3 regions of the Vibrio sp. PNB23_22_6 genome follow, and region 1 is predicted to be linked to each of the others. Evidence: predicted binding sites of a transcription regulator. Region 1 holds the regulator's gene; each other region holds the start of a gene.
What was found. The regulator PurR, encoded in region 1, represses purine synthesis genes. The targets are predictions, from matches to a motif close to TNANGNAAACGTTTNCNTNA.
Positions count from the first base shown of each region.

Region 2: a site for PurR is predicted at 3,246-3,265, ahead of purE (5-(carboxyamino)imidazole ribonucleotide mutase). Genes of this name have one in related genera too.
Region 3: a site for PurR is predicted at 1,666-1,685, ahead of purT (formate-dependent phosphoribosylglycinamide formyltransferase). Genes of this name have one in related genera too.

Region 1 covers NZ_JBNFXP010000003.1:253,860-258,583, reverse strand. The annotation lists gene torR (two-component system response regulator TorR) at 1-8, opposite strand, end outside; gene torD (molecular chaperone TorD) at 276-923, shown strand; gene purR (HTH-type transcriptional repressor PurR) at 1,358-2,362, shown strand; cyclic di-GMP riboswitch class I at 2,642-2,731, shown strand; gene ACVA54_RS04295 (TfoX/Sxy family DNA transformation protein) at 2,848-3,438, shown strand; gene ACVA54_RS04290 (TVP38/TMEM64 family protein) at 3,557-4,249, shown strand; gene ACVA54_RS04285 (DUF2007 domain-containing protein) at 4,249-4,566, shown strand; gene ACVA54_RS04280 (alpha/beta fold hydrolase) at 4,601-4,724, opposite strand, start outside.
Region 2 covers NZ_JBNFXP010000018.1:85,032-89,755, reverse strand. The annotation lists gene ACVA54_RS14495 (gamma carbonic anhydrase family protein) at 1-435, shown strand, start outside; gene ACVA54_RS14490 (DUF1488 domain-containing protein) at 425-688, opposite strand; gene aroE (shikimate dehydrogenase) at 695-1,525, opposite strand; gene hemF (oxygen-dependent coproporphyrinogen oxidase) at 1,626-2,543, opposite strand; gene ACVA54_RS14475 (L-threonylcarbamoyladenylate synthase) at 2,578-3,135, opposite strand; gene purE (5-(carboxyamino)imidazole ribonucleotide mutase) at 3,336-3,821, shown strand; gene ACVA54_RS14465 (5-(carboxyamino)imidazole ribonucleotide synthase) at 3,826-4,724, shown strand, end outside.
Region 3 covers NZ_JBNFXP010000004.1:23,403-28,126, reverse strand. The annotation lists gene ACVA54_RS04595 (LrgB family protein) at 1-469, shown strand, start outside; gene cdd (cytidine deaminase) at 718-1,605, shown strand; gene purT (formate-dependent phosphoribosylglycinamide formyltransferase) at 1,751-2,926, shown strand; gene ACVA54_RS04580 (thiopurine S-methyltransferase) at 3,002-3,652, opposite strand; gene ACVA54_RS04575 (phosphoribosylglycinamide formyltransferase) at 3,996-4,724, shown strand, end outside.

The DNA of each region.
Region 1 (4,724 bases):
TAGCTCATTTACACCACTTTCTGTCTTCTTTATATTCCAAGACGTATTCTATTCATAACTAGTAACATTTCTAGTCATAGATACATAAAAAAGCAAGATTTTGCGATTTTATTGATTCAAAGCAAGCTTATTTGTAGCCATTAACAAAAGAGCATATTCTTCCACAAGGCATCATAATTATAGTTACTGCTATTCATTTTAATTGTTTACACTTAAGGAAATATTCTCAAGTGACTTCAAGATGCCGTTTTAAGAGCATCATTCAGGAGCAAAAAATGCAAGAAGTGAAAGCTTTTAATGAAAAACGTGCCGAAATTTACTGGTGGTTTTCTAGCCTGTTCGCCAAAGAACTGACCGAAAAAGAACTAGAGACTTATCATAGTGTTGAAATTCGAAGCTTTTTAGCTGGTTTAGGTGAAAATAAATCCCTTAAACCAGCCGTAGACTCGCTTGTGGACGCTTTAAACCGCTTACAAGATCGTGAAGATGCCCAATTAGAACTTGCCGCAGACTTTTGTGAACTTTTCCTTAAAACAGAAAAACATGGCGCCCTTCCATACGCATCGATGTATATTGGTAAATCTGGACTGTTAAACGACAAGCCAGCAGAAGAAATGGAAAAACTGATGGCCGATTTTGGTGTTCAAGTGGACGTAAATCTCAAAGAGCCCGCAGACCATTTAGCCGTTGAGTTAGACTTTTTGGGTAACATGATCATCCGCTCTAACGAACTCGAGCAAGAAAAGCATATGGAAGAAGCATTCACCAAACAGAACGATTTCATTCAGCAACAGCTGTTAACTTGGTTACCGCCATTTGCTGCCAAGTGTAAACAATTCGATGAATTTGGCTTCTATGTTAGCGTTGCACAACTATTAATTGCATTTTGTAAACTGGACAGCAATTACCTTCTTGGTGAATAATTGCCGTCTATTTTGGGGAGTTCAGAGCTCCTTATTTGTTCGTTCAGTTTTAGTCTGGCGTAGAAAAGCCTTTTCATTTCGCAGTTAAAATGTGACTTGAAATACACAAAACCACAGCTGAAAACATTGCCAGCGTGCTCGCATCAGTCTAAAATGTGAACGCAAACGATTAAATATGATTTATATGTAAACCGCTGAAATATAGCGGTTTTTGTGTTTTATTAACATCATTGCTGATCCATTCCTTATTGTAACTAAAAGGAATAATACTCTCAGCAACGAATGTTGCTACAAACCTTTATTATACCGATTTCGGAACAACCACTGCCTGAACTATTGAGTACTACTTTCCTCATAACACTCGGTTTGCGCAGATACTAAGCGTAAGGTTGTATTCACTACGGTATTAAGTAGCTCGATACAGGACATCATTTATGGCCACTATAAAAGACGTTGCTCGCTTAGCCGGCGTTTCTACCACAACAGTTTCGCACGTAATTAATAAAACGCGCTTTGTTGCAGAAACAACCCAAGAAAAAGTAATGAAAGCAGTTGATGAACTAAATTACGCGCCAAGTGCTGTTGCCCGCAGCTTAAAGTGTAACTCAACCCGTACTATCGGCATGTTGGTAACACAATCAACAAACCTATTCTTCTCTGAAGTTATTGACGGTGTTGAAAGCTACTGTTACCGCCAAGGATACACACTGATCCTATGTAATACTGGTGGTATCTATGAGAAGCAACGTGACTATATTCGAATGCTGGCAGAAAAGCGTGTTGATGGCATTTTAGTGATGTGCTCGGATTTAACCGAAGAGCTACAAGAAATGCTGGATCGCCATGCTGATATACCAAAAGTTGTCATGGACTGGGGCCCAGAAAGCTCAAAGGCGGATAAGATCATCGACAACTCTGAAGAAGGTGGTTACCTAGCAACGAAGTTCCTGATTGACAATGGTCACACCGATATTGCATGCCTAAGCGGTCACTTTGATAAAGCAGCATGTAAAGAGCGTATTTCTGGTTTTCGACGTGCAATGGCTGAAGCAAAGCTACCAGTAAACGAAGAGTTAATTCTCGAAGGTAACTTCGAGTGTGATACGGCAGTACTTGCTGCAGACAACATTACGGCAATGGATAAACGCCCTACTGCGGTATTCTGTTTTAACGATACCATGGCATTAGGCTTAATGAGCCGTCTACAACAAAATGGCATAAAAATCCCTGATGATATCTCAGTGATTGGCTATGACAATATTGAGCTTGCGGAGTTCTTCTCGCCTCCTCTAACGACTATTCACCAACCAAAAAGACGTGTTGGTAAGAATGCGTTCGAGATTTTACTAGAGCGAATCAAAGACAAAGAACACGAAAAACGCATTTTTGAAATGCAGCCTGAGATTGTGGTTCGTAACACCGTTAAGAAATTGAACTAACTCCCCCTCAAGTTTATAAAGCGCTCTTCGGAGTGCTTTTTTTATTTCGTAAAATGAAATTTTTTAAGCATTTCACATTACTTATATAATCAAAAGCTAAGATAAATTGCTGTTTTAACTAACTTGTTGCCCATTTCCTACATCAAGCTTTTGTATGGCAAGTAGACATTTCAAAATATGAAATTAGACACATTAAGATGGCACCATTAGTTGAATAGAGATCACACTTTAGTGTTTGGAACGTGATGTTAATGCAATATACGAAGTATTCTCCTCTTGTCACGCACAGGGCAAACCATTCGAAAGGATGGGACGCAAAGCCTCCGGCCTTAACCACTAAATATAGTGAAAGGTAGCGGGGTTACCGATGGCAAATATGCATTAAGTGAGTTTACCCTTTAATGACATTGTGTCTGCATGCATTTGCTAATCTCTCGGACCTGATTTTTGGTGGCGTAATATTAATTACACCGAGATAACACACCATGGATAAACCGATACTCAAAGACTCAATGAAGCTGTTTGAGGCACTTGGTACGATCAAGTCGCGCTCAATGTTTGGTGGCTTCGGGCTTTTCGCTGATGAAACGATGTTTGCACTCGTTGTGAACAATCAACTTCATATTCGAGGAGACCAAAAAACTTCATCTGACTTCGAGACTCAAGGATTAAAACCGTACGTCTACAAGAAACGTGGATTCCCCGTAGTGACGAAATACTATGCTATTTCTGATGATTTGTGGGAATCGACTGACCGCTTGATTGATGTTGCTAAGCTATCTCTAGAGACGGCTAAGCAAGAAAAAAAGCAACAAGCGAGCACTAAGCCAAACCGTTTGAAAGATCTTCCTAATCTACGCTTAGCGACTGAACGCATGCTAAAGAAAGCAGGCATCGATTCCGTCGAAGAGCTAGAAGATGAAGGTGCCTTAAATGCTTACAAAGCAATTCAAGATACGCATACCTCTACGGTAAGTATTGAGTTGCTGTGGGCGTTAGAAGGGGCAATCAACGGTACGCATTGGAGCGTTGTGCCTCAGTCTCGTAGAGAAGAGTTGATGTTCGCGCTTTCATAACGCGCGATTCAGCATGACATTGAGTAAAAACCGCAGTTTTGATACTGCGGTTTTTTTTTGAAATTTTTTCTTCTTCCATTCTGTCTTATTATCTAAGCTGCGAAATGGAGTAACGACAATGAATAAAAAACTGATTTTAGGTCTGTTCCTACTTGCGACGGTCATCTTTCTAGGGGTGAGCTTCAGCCAATATTTAACGTTAGAAAACGCAAAAGCACAGCAAGAGGCTTTGAATACGTTTATTAACCAGAACTTCGCTTTCGCTGCAGCGACGTATTTCTTTGCCTACATCGCAATTACGGCGTTCTCGATCCCTGGCGCCGCTGTTGTTACTCTGCTTGGTGCTGCTCTATTCGGTTTCTGGGCTAGCTTATTACTGGTTTCTTTTGCCAGCACCATAGGTGCTACCATCGCCTTCTTAAGTAGCCGCTATCTATTGCGTGAGTGGGTGCAAAGTAAGTTTGGCAATAAGCTAAGTGCTATTAACCATGGTGTTGAAAAAGACGGGGCATTTTACCTATTTTCACTGCGCCTCATTCCCGTGTTCCCCTTTTTCTTAATCAATCTACTGATGGGCTTAACGCCAATGACGGTGGTTCGATTCTACTTAACCAGTCAAGTTGGTATGCTGCCAGGAACGGCCGTCTATCTCAATGCAGGTACTCAACTCGCAACCATAGATAGTCTGTCCGGCATTATGTCTCCAGCAGTATTGGCGTCATTTGCATTGCTTGGGTTATTCCCTATCATCGCAAAATGGGTCATGAATAAAATCCGGCCAGTTCAGGGGCAACCGAATGGAAACGTTTAATGAAGATATATATCGCTCAAAACCCCACTGAAGCCCACATCGTCTGTGAACTACTCAAAACGGAACACATTGTTTGTGAAGTGCGAGGTGAAAACCTGTTTGGTTTAAAAGGTGAGCTGCCATTTGGTGATGATACTGACCCGTATATTTGGCTTTTACATCCAGAGCAAAAGCTGAAAGCCTCAGTGATACTTGAAGAGTATCGCAAACAAGCAGAACCAACTTATCTAGATTGGCAGTGCCCGCAGTGCTTAGAGCAAAATGAAGGGCAGTTTGGAGCTTGCTGGCACTGCGGATATCAAATAGGGGAACCATAACGGTTCCCCTACTCTTTTGTCCCTTCAGCTGAGATTAAGCCGTTAGGCGCTGCTGCTTAATAAACTCTATTGAGTGTTGGTTAAAATCGTCAGGTCGTTCTACGTTGCATACATGACCACAGTTTGGGATCTCCCGCAACGAACTCAGCTTGTGGGCT
Region 2 (4,724 bases), on a different contig from region 1:
CGAGGGGATGTAAACCATATTCACATTGGCAAACGAACTAATATCCAAGATGGCAGTGTTTTACATGTCACACACAAGAACGCCGAAAACCCTAATGGCTACCCACTTATTATAGGCAATGATGTCACCGTTGGGCACAAAGTGATGCTGCATGGTTGTGAGATTCACGATCGTGTACTAGTCGGTATGGGCGCAATTGTGTTAGATGCCGTTGTAATTGAATCAGATGTAATGATTGGTGCTGGCAGTTTAGTACCACCAGGGAAGAGATTAGAAAGCGGCTATCTATATGTAGGCAGTCCGGCAAAACAAGCTCGTCCGCTATCGGAGAAAGAACGAACTTTCTTACAGAAGTCTGCCAATAACTATGTACAAAACAAAAATGACTACTTAAATGAAGTCGAAGACATCATCAACGAGTTAACTAGTCGATGACGATATGGCCTTCTTCATCGAAGGCTTCATCTTTTATTAGCTCTTCTGCCATTTCTTCTATATCAAATCGATAATCGACAAACGCTTCAATTGCAGCTTGCTCGGTTTTAATAACAGAACCCGTTAACTTTTCTAGTTTTGGCTTTGTTATGTAGCACTCAATCAGCGCACCCGCTTGCTGCGCTGCAAAATTAACTGATTGTGATGCTTCGTCCCACAACTGCATGTCTGGGAATAAGATGGATTGATTCATTGTTTACTAACCTTCAAGGTTCTTTCTTAATTCTCTGAGAATTTGTTTTGCGCCGGGACGTAAACCACGCCATAACATAAAACTTTCAGCCGCCTGTCCAACCAACATTCCAAGACCATCGTAAGCATGGGCCGCACCGTGCTCTTTCGCCCATAGATTAAAACTAGTCAAGCCCCTGCCATACATCATGTCGTAGCTAGTACTGTTACTGGAAAAGATAGCAGAAGAGATAGCGGGCAACTCGCCGCTTAAGGAAGCAGAAGTGGAGTTAATAATCACATCGTATCCCTCTTCTATCGTAGCCATCTCTTTGGCTACAATAGTACCGTGTGAGACAAATAGCTCTGCAAGCTCTTGTGCTTTACTAAAGGTACGGTTGGTTATAGTTAAAGAAGCAGGCTTCTGATCAAGAAGTGGTTTAATCACTCCTCGCGCCGCACCACCAGCACCAATGACTAAGATGCGAACCCCTTCTAATACCACCTGATGCTGGAGTAAGTCTTGCACTAAACCCGCACCATCGGTGTTATCACCTATGATTTCACCGTCATCGAGCTTCTTAAGCGTATTTACCGCACCAGCTAACTCTGCTCGCTCGGTAAGACGGCTAGCAAATTGACAAGCGTCTTCTTTAAAAGGTAATGTCACATTACACCCTTTCCCGCCGTCAGCGAAAAAAGCTTTCGCCGCTTCAACAAAGCCATCAACAGGAGCGGTTTCTGCAGTGTACACCAAAGACTGATTGGTTTGACGAGCAAACAAGGTGTGAATGAATGGCGACTTGCTGTGTCCAATCGGATTACCAAACACAGCATAACGATCAATTTGCGGAGTCATTTCCTTACCTTTATTCCTTAGCTATATAGAGAAAAACAGGGCCACCTGATTACAGATGACCCTATCACTATCTATCTATATAGAAAAGGAGATTCAACGCTTACCACTCTCGTGGCGTTAGGTATCGCTCGTAAAGCTCGGCTTCTGGAGAACCAGCTTGTGGCTCGTAGCTGTATTCCCATCGCGCAAGCGGCGGCATTGACATAAGAATCGACTCTGTACGACCACCACTTTGAAGACCAAATAGCGTACCACGGTCATACACTAGGTTGAACTCAACGTAGCGGCCACGACGGTAAAGTTGAAACTCGCGCTCGCGCTCGCCGTATTCGATATTTTTACGACGAGAGACAATAGGTAGGTAAGCTTGGCAATAACCCTCACCCACCGCTTTGATGTAGTCAAAACACCTGTCGAACTCCCATTGGTTTAGATCATCAAAGAACAAACCGCCAATACCACGAGTTTCATTGCGATGAGGTAGGAAGAAGTATTTGTCACACCACGCTTTATGTTCTGCGTAAACGTCGTCACCAAATGGCGCGCAAAGCTGCTTTGCGGTGTCGTGCCATGATTGGCAATCTTCTTCAAATGGGTAGAAAGGAGTTAGGTCAAAGCCACCACCAAACCACCAGATAGGGTCTTCACCATCTTTCTCGGCAATAAAGAAGCGGACGTTGGCGTGAGACGTTGGCACATAGGGGTTTTTAGGGTGAATAACCAGAGAAACGCCCATCGCCTCAAAACGGCGACCAGCTAACTCTGGACGATGCGCCGTCGCAGATGCAGGCATTTTCTTACCTTCCACATGAGAGAAGTTCACTCCCCCCTGTTCAAAGATGTCACCATCACGTAATACGCGGGTGCGACCACCGCCACCAAGGCGCTCTCCTTTTTCACGTTGCCATGCATCTTCGACAAAGACGGCCTTTCCATCTTCTTGTTCTAATTGCTGACAAATGGAATCCTGAAGCGACATCAGGAACTGCTTTACCGCGTGCTTATCGATTGCTGACATACGTGTATTACCTATTGATTGCTGACTAGCAGGGTTAGCCCTGTCTTAATATTTGCGAGGTTTTAGCATCACGAATTTCACTTGGTTTATCACGACCGCAGGTCTCACCACGTAAGATAGCCACCAATCGGTCACCCAATTGCTCTTCAACTTCTTGCGTCGTCATGCAGGGAGGAAAACCGGTAAGATTCGCGCTAGTAGAGGTTAACGGCTTTCCAAATGCATTACACATCTTTTGAACTAAAGGATGATCGGTCACACGTACAGCAATCGAATCAAATTGACCCGAGACCCAACTTGAAACTTTATCACTCGCTGGCATGATCCAAGTGTATGGACCCGGCCACGTTGCGTGTACTTTATCTAACTGTTCTTGAGTCAGTTGCGATTCATCAATGTAAGGCAGAAGCTGCTCATAACTCGCCGCAATAAGGATCAAACCTTTTTCTACCGGACGCTGCTTTAGCTCTAACAATTTCTGAATCGCCTCTGGGCTATCTGGATCACAGCCAACACCAAATACGCCTTCTGTTGGATAGGCAATCACTTCACCTTTTTGTAGTGCTTCGAGCACCTGTTCAAAGTTCTCCACCGATTACTTCCTGATAGTCTTGTCTGTTGTGTTTGCACTAAGTGTACAAATATTCATTCTCAGAGACTAAAGCAATTTGTTTATAAAATGTATCAGGAGCAGTCACAAATGCACGCAAACGTTTGCTTGGGGTAAAAATCCCCGTATAATGCGCACAAATAAATCAGCTCACCTAATTTTGCAGCTTGAAGGAGTTTGAGATGAAAGTCGGTATCATCATGGGTTCTAAATCAGATTGGCCAACCATGAAACTAGCAGCGGAGATGTTGGATCAATTTGGCGTGTCTTACGAAACGAAGGTGGTATCAGCTCACCGTACTCCTCAACTATTGGCTGAATACGCAAGCTGCGCCAAAGAGCGCGGTATTAAGGTCATCATCGCCGGTGCCGGTGGTGCTGCTCACCTACCAGGCATGGCTGCCGCATTTACCAGCGTTCCGGTACTTGGCGTTCCGGTGCAGTCTCGTGCACTGAAAGGCATGGACTCATTGCTTTCTATTGTGCAAATGCCAAAAGGTATTGCAGTCGGCACACTGGCTATCGGTGAAGCAGGCGCAGCAAATGCTGGCATTTTAGCCGCTCAAATCCTTGGTACACATGATGAAGCAATCATGGCAAAAGTCGAGGCGTTCCGTAACGAACAGACGGAAACCGTATTGGCGAATCCAAACCCTGCAGAGGATTAATCAGATGCATGTACTGGTTCTTGGTGCGGGTCAGTTGGCGCGTATGATGTCTCTGGCTGGTGCGCCACTGAATATCCAAATCTCAGCTTACGATGTGGGTAGCGGCAATATTGTTCATCCTCTGACTCAACATGTGCTAGGCCATGGTCTAGAGAACGCGATTAAGCAAGTGGACGTGATCACCGCTGAGTTCGAGCACATTCCACATGATGTGCTCGATATGTGCGAAGCGAGTGGTAAGTTCCTTCCAAGTACACAAGCGATCAAGGCGGGTGGTGATCGTCGTATTGAAAAGGCATTGCTTGATGACGCTGGCGTGCGTAACGCGAAGTACTATGTGATAGAAACTCGCGAAGACTTCGACCGCGCAATTGAACACGTTGGCATGCCTATGGTACTGAAAAGTGCGCTAGGTGGTTACGATGGTAAAGGCCAGTGGCGCTTAAAAGAAGCCTCTCAAGTCGACGCAATTTGGGCAGAAATGGCCGAGTGCATCGCAACAACGCCTACTCAGGCTATTGTCGCTGAAGAGTTTGTCCCTTTTAACCGTGAAGTCTCATTAATCGGTGCACGCAGCAAAGATGGCAGTGTTGAAGTTTACCCACTTGCAGAAAACGTCCACACCAATGGTGTGCTGAGCCTATCGACTGCGATTGATGCGCCTGAACTGCAAGAACAAGCGAAGCAAATGTTCACGGCAGTCGCCAACAGCCTTAACTATGTTGGTGTATTAGCCTTGGAGTTCTTCGATGTTGATGGCACTTTGCTCGTCAATGAGATCGCGCCGCGCGTGCACAACTCTGGTCACTGGACCCAACAAGGCGCTGAAACCTGTCAGTTTGAAAACCACTTACGCGCAGTGTGCGGCATCCCTTTAGGCAGTACTAAGTTGGTTCGTGAAAC
Region 3 (4,724 bases), on a different contig from region 1:
TCTGTATGAGCAGCTACCACAGATCAAAGCCAATTGGCGCATTATTGCCTTGGCTTGCACTTTAGGCAGCGTCATGTCGATGCTTACAGCAACGCTTATCGCGGTCGCTTTCAAAGCCGACATCAGTCTCATCGCAAGCCTGATAGGCAAGTCCGTTACGACACCGATTGCAATGGAGATCTCCAGCTCCCTTGGCGGAGAAGCGGCAGTCGCGGCAATTCTGGTTCTGATTGTTGGCTTGTTTGGGGCTATTTTGGCTTACCCTATCTTCAACATCATCGGCATTAAGCACCCCATCGCACGTGGGTTAACAATGGGTACCGTTTCCCATGCTTTAGGTACGGCAACATGTGCGGAGAAACAACCTGGCGATGCAGCATTTTCTTCTTTAGCGTTAGTGCTGTGCGGCATTATTACTTCAATATTAGCACCAAGCTTCTTTGCTCTCGCGGTTTGGTTGTATCAATAACCCTCCGAGGCTTGCCAACGAAGGGCAAGCCTTTTTACTCGCGTATCAAACTCGCAATATGAAAAAGCGTTGATATAGTTATTTATGAGGCAAAGGTAACATTATCACTTAATGCAATCGAATACATGTGTGAGCTCACCCAAGCAATGAAATGAAATGGGTTATTGCACACACGAACATGATCTGGAGCACGGATTGTTTCCCTATTTCGCATAGAATAACTGTCCATGCAATAACAAGGATTCAACATGAAAAGTCGCATTGAACAGGCGCTAGCAAGCGCTCCCGAAGCACTTTCAAAACATCTTGCTCCTATCGTCCAAGCTGACGATTTTGATGCCACTCTTTCTGAGCAGCAATTTGAACAGCTGCTTACCGCTACAGGTCTAGCAGATAAAGAGCTTCGTGTTGCTCTGCTTCCTTTTGCCGCCGCATACTCTTATGCTCCAATTTCTGAATTCTATGTAGGTGCAATCGTTCGTGGTCTTTCCGGTCGCTTGTACTTCGGCGCAAACATGGAATTCTTTGGTGTTCAGCTAGGTCAAACCGTTCATGCCGAGCAATCGGCAATCAGCCATGCTTGGATGAAGGGCGAACGTGGCGTGAAAGACATCACCATTAACTTCAGTCCTTGTGGTCATTGTCGCCAGTTCATGAATGAACTATCGACCGCTAGTGAACTAAAAGTTCAGCTACCTGAACGTGAAGAAAAGTCACTGCATGAGTATTTACCAGAAGCATTTGGTCCAGCAGACCTAGGCGTCGAGTCTGGCTTAATGGCAGAGATGAAACATCAGTTCGCTTGTGATGAAGACGATGCACTGATTCAAAAAGCCGTTAATGCAATGAACATGAGCCACGCACCATACACAAACAATCTCAGTGGTTTAGCTCTAGAAATGACCGATGGACGCGTGTTCCAAGGTTCATACGCAGAGAATGCCGCCTTCAACCCAAGCCTCCCACCGTTACAAGTGGCTCTTATCCAAATATTGCTGGCCGGTGGAGAATTCGAGAATATTAAAGCCGCCGCATTAGTAGAAAACTCACAAGGTAAGATTAGTCACCTCGCTTGTACACAATCAACGCTAGAAGCGATTAACCCTGATATTCCTGTCAGTTTCGTAAACCTGTAATTACATTGAGTGCATCAGGAAAGCTCTACAACCGTAGAGCTTTTTTTATTGTAAAAAATCACACGCAAACGTTTGCTTGGCCGTAAAAATTCAGTATGATCCCCTGCAATTTCTGTTTCATCACTTTATTTTGTAAGGGAACACTATGTTCGGTACTGCAACTAGCACACATGCTACCCGTGTATTGCTTTTAGGCTCAGGCGAGCTTGGTAAAGAAGTGGCAATTGAATGCCAACGACTTGGCTTAGAAGTCATCGCCTGTGACCGTTACGCAAATGCGCCAGCGATGCAAGTCGCTCATCGTAGTTACGTTATCGATATGCTAGATGGACACGCACTAGAAGAGATCATCAATAAGGAGCAACCGGCTTACGTCGTTCCAGAAATTGAAGCCATCGCAACAGATAAATTGGTCGAACTCGAAGAGAAAGGCTTGAATGTTGTCCCTACAGCAAAAGCAACCAAACTGACCATGAACCGCGAAGGCATTCGTCGTCTGGCGGCGGAAGAGCTTGGCTTGACGACCTCCCCTTACCAATTTGCCGATAACTTTGAAGACTTCAAAGCGGCAGTTGAACACGTTGGCATTCCTTGTGTTGTGAAGCCTGTAATGAGCTCATCAGGTAAAGGTCAAAGCGTTATCAAAACGGAAGAAGACGTCCAAATCGCTTGGGATTACGCGCAAGAAGGTGGTCGTACAGGCGCAGGCCGTGTGATTGTAGAAGGCTTTATTGACTTCGACTACGAAATCACTCTTCTAACCGTACGCGCGGTTGATGGCGTGCATTTCTGTGCTCCGATTGGCCATCGCCAGGAAGACGGTGACTACCGTGAATCATGGCAGCCTCAAGCCATGTCTGACAACGCAATCAAAGCTGCAGAATACACCGCTGAAAAAGTGGTTAACGCGCTTGGTGGTTACGGCATCTTCGGTGTAGAACTGTTTGTTAAAGGCGATAAAGTGATCTTCAACGAAGTGTCCCCTCGTCCACATGACACTGGTATGGTGACAATGATTTCGCAAGAGATGTCGGAGTTTGCGTTACATGTTCGTGCATTTACCGGCATGCCAGTCAACAGCATCATTCAATATGGTCCCTCTGCATCGGCCGTTATTCTTGGCCAAGGCACATCGACGAATATCCGTTTCGACAACTTAGAAAAAGCATTGGCGCAGCCACAAACCCAAGTGCGTTTGTTTGGTAAGCCAGAAATCGATGGAAGACGCCGCTTAGGCGTGGTGTTAACTCGACGCAAGACCATCGATGACTCGCTTCAAGATGCGATAGAGTCTGCTTCAAAAGTAAATATCGTTTACTAACCTTATTGATAAAGTTGATAAACAAAAGCGCAGCTAAATTTGCTGCGCTTCTTCTTTGTTTAAGGTTATTTCGCCCTACTCGCTCTCGATTAAGTACACTTCTTCAGAAAAACGACTTAAACCTTTCTTGATGATTTTAGGATGATTCTCATCAGCTTGATCCACATTTAAACAAGCTACCTTGTATCCATTAAACAGCGTTTGTATCTCTTCGGCTGGCACACTGAAAGGAGGACCTGCCATTTCTTCTTGCACGTAGTTCAATGTCACCAGCAAAATTCGTCCGCCAGGTTTTAAAAGTTGCTTCACTCGGCCTGCGTATTCTTCTCGCATTTCCTGAGGTAGGGCAACGAGCGCGGCACGGTCGTAAATGATGTCGGCTTTAGACACAGGTGCGGTAAAGAAGTCCCCAGTGTAAATAGACAGTTCATCAAACTGATACAGTTCGTGCATCCCATTCACTGGGGTTACCGTCGGTGTATAGAAATGTTCCGCAAAAAATGCGCGTACTGCGATTTGGCTTAGCTCCACACCTTGAACGTCGTTATGTTTCGAAGCAAGCCAAATTAGGTCTTCTGACTTACCACATAAAGGAGCCAATACGGTGTCTTCGCGCTTTGGGTTCGTATATTGCCAAAATGCAGGCAATAGTGGGTTCACATCATCAAGGTGGAAACCAATTTGGTTACTGGCCCACTTGTTATGCCAAAATTCCTGATCTCTCATTTTACTTCTACTTTTGGTCGGCTGATTGATAATTATCACGAGCGATACGCTCTATTTTAGTGGGATAAGACTAATGATTTTTTCAAATTTGTCTATGCTGTTCATATTTTGTCAATCAAGCGATGGTAAGATAGTGTCCGTTCTGGATTGCACGCTTTCATTTTCTGCTTGTCAGAATGAAAGAAAGAAAAATGGTGATCTAAAACACGATTTCCCTAAATGGGTAGAAACGAACCTTGGAGTCTTTTGTAGAGCCCCATTTATTATGGTAGTACCTGATTTGCAAATCTTAGTGACTTTTTAGTTCCCTTTTTTCTAAGTGCAAGCAAGTTAAGGAGAGTGAATGAGCTTATTTTTACGTACTACAGCATTGATGCTTTTAGTACTAAGCCGTGCGCCGGCGTTCGCCGCACTTCCAAATGCCCCGAGCAACGAGCAAAACCGTTCTGAAAGTCAAAACGAGGTTTGCTCCAAATTATTCAAACACAGCCTTAGCGGTCTTTATGGTATTCAATCTATCGATGCCAAACCAACCCAACCGTATTCAGATTTCGATATTCTTTACACCAAAGCTCATCAAGCCCAGTTCGAGCTAGAAACCATCTGTAAAAGTACCGCCCTACTGACCGATGCCCAACCTTATTTTGTAGGTGTAAAATCCAAACATAGAGCCGAAGAAAAGATCGCTCATGAATTAGATGGTCAGGTAGAACGAATTACTGACCTTGCACGAGCTACTATCGTTGCAAATGATGTGGCTAGCCTCGTTTCAATTTACGAAACTCTGGAACGTGAAATAACCATCGTCAAAGTAAAAAACCGCTTTAAGAAACCCGTTGCCTCTGGTTACCGTGATTTAAACCTTCTCGTTCGCCTACCAAAAACCAACCTGATTGCCGAAATTCAGCTGCACTTAAAAGCCATTGCCGATGTAAAAAATGGTCCAGAGCATGACCTTTATGAGAAGATTCAGAAGGTTGAGCGTCAAGCCTTGATAGAAGGTCGAGACCTAAGCGAGTGGGAACTCGCATCCATCACACAAATGAAGAGCCAATCAAAAAACTGGTACCTG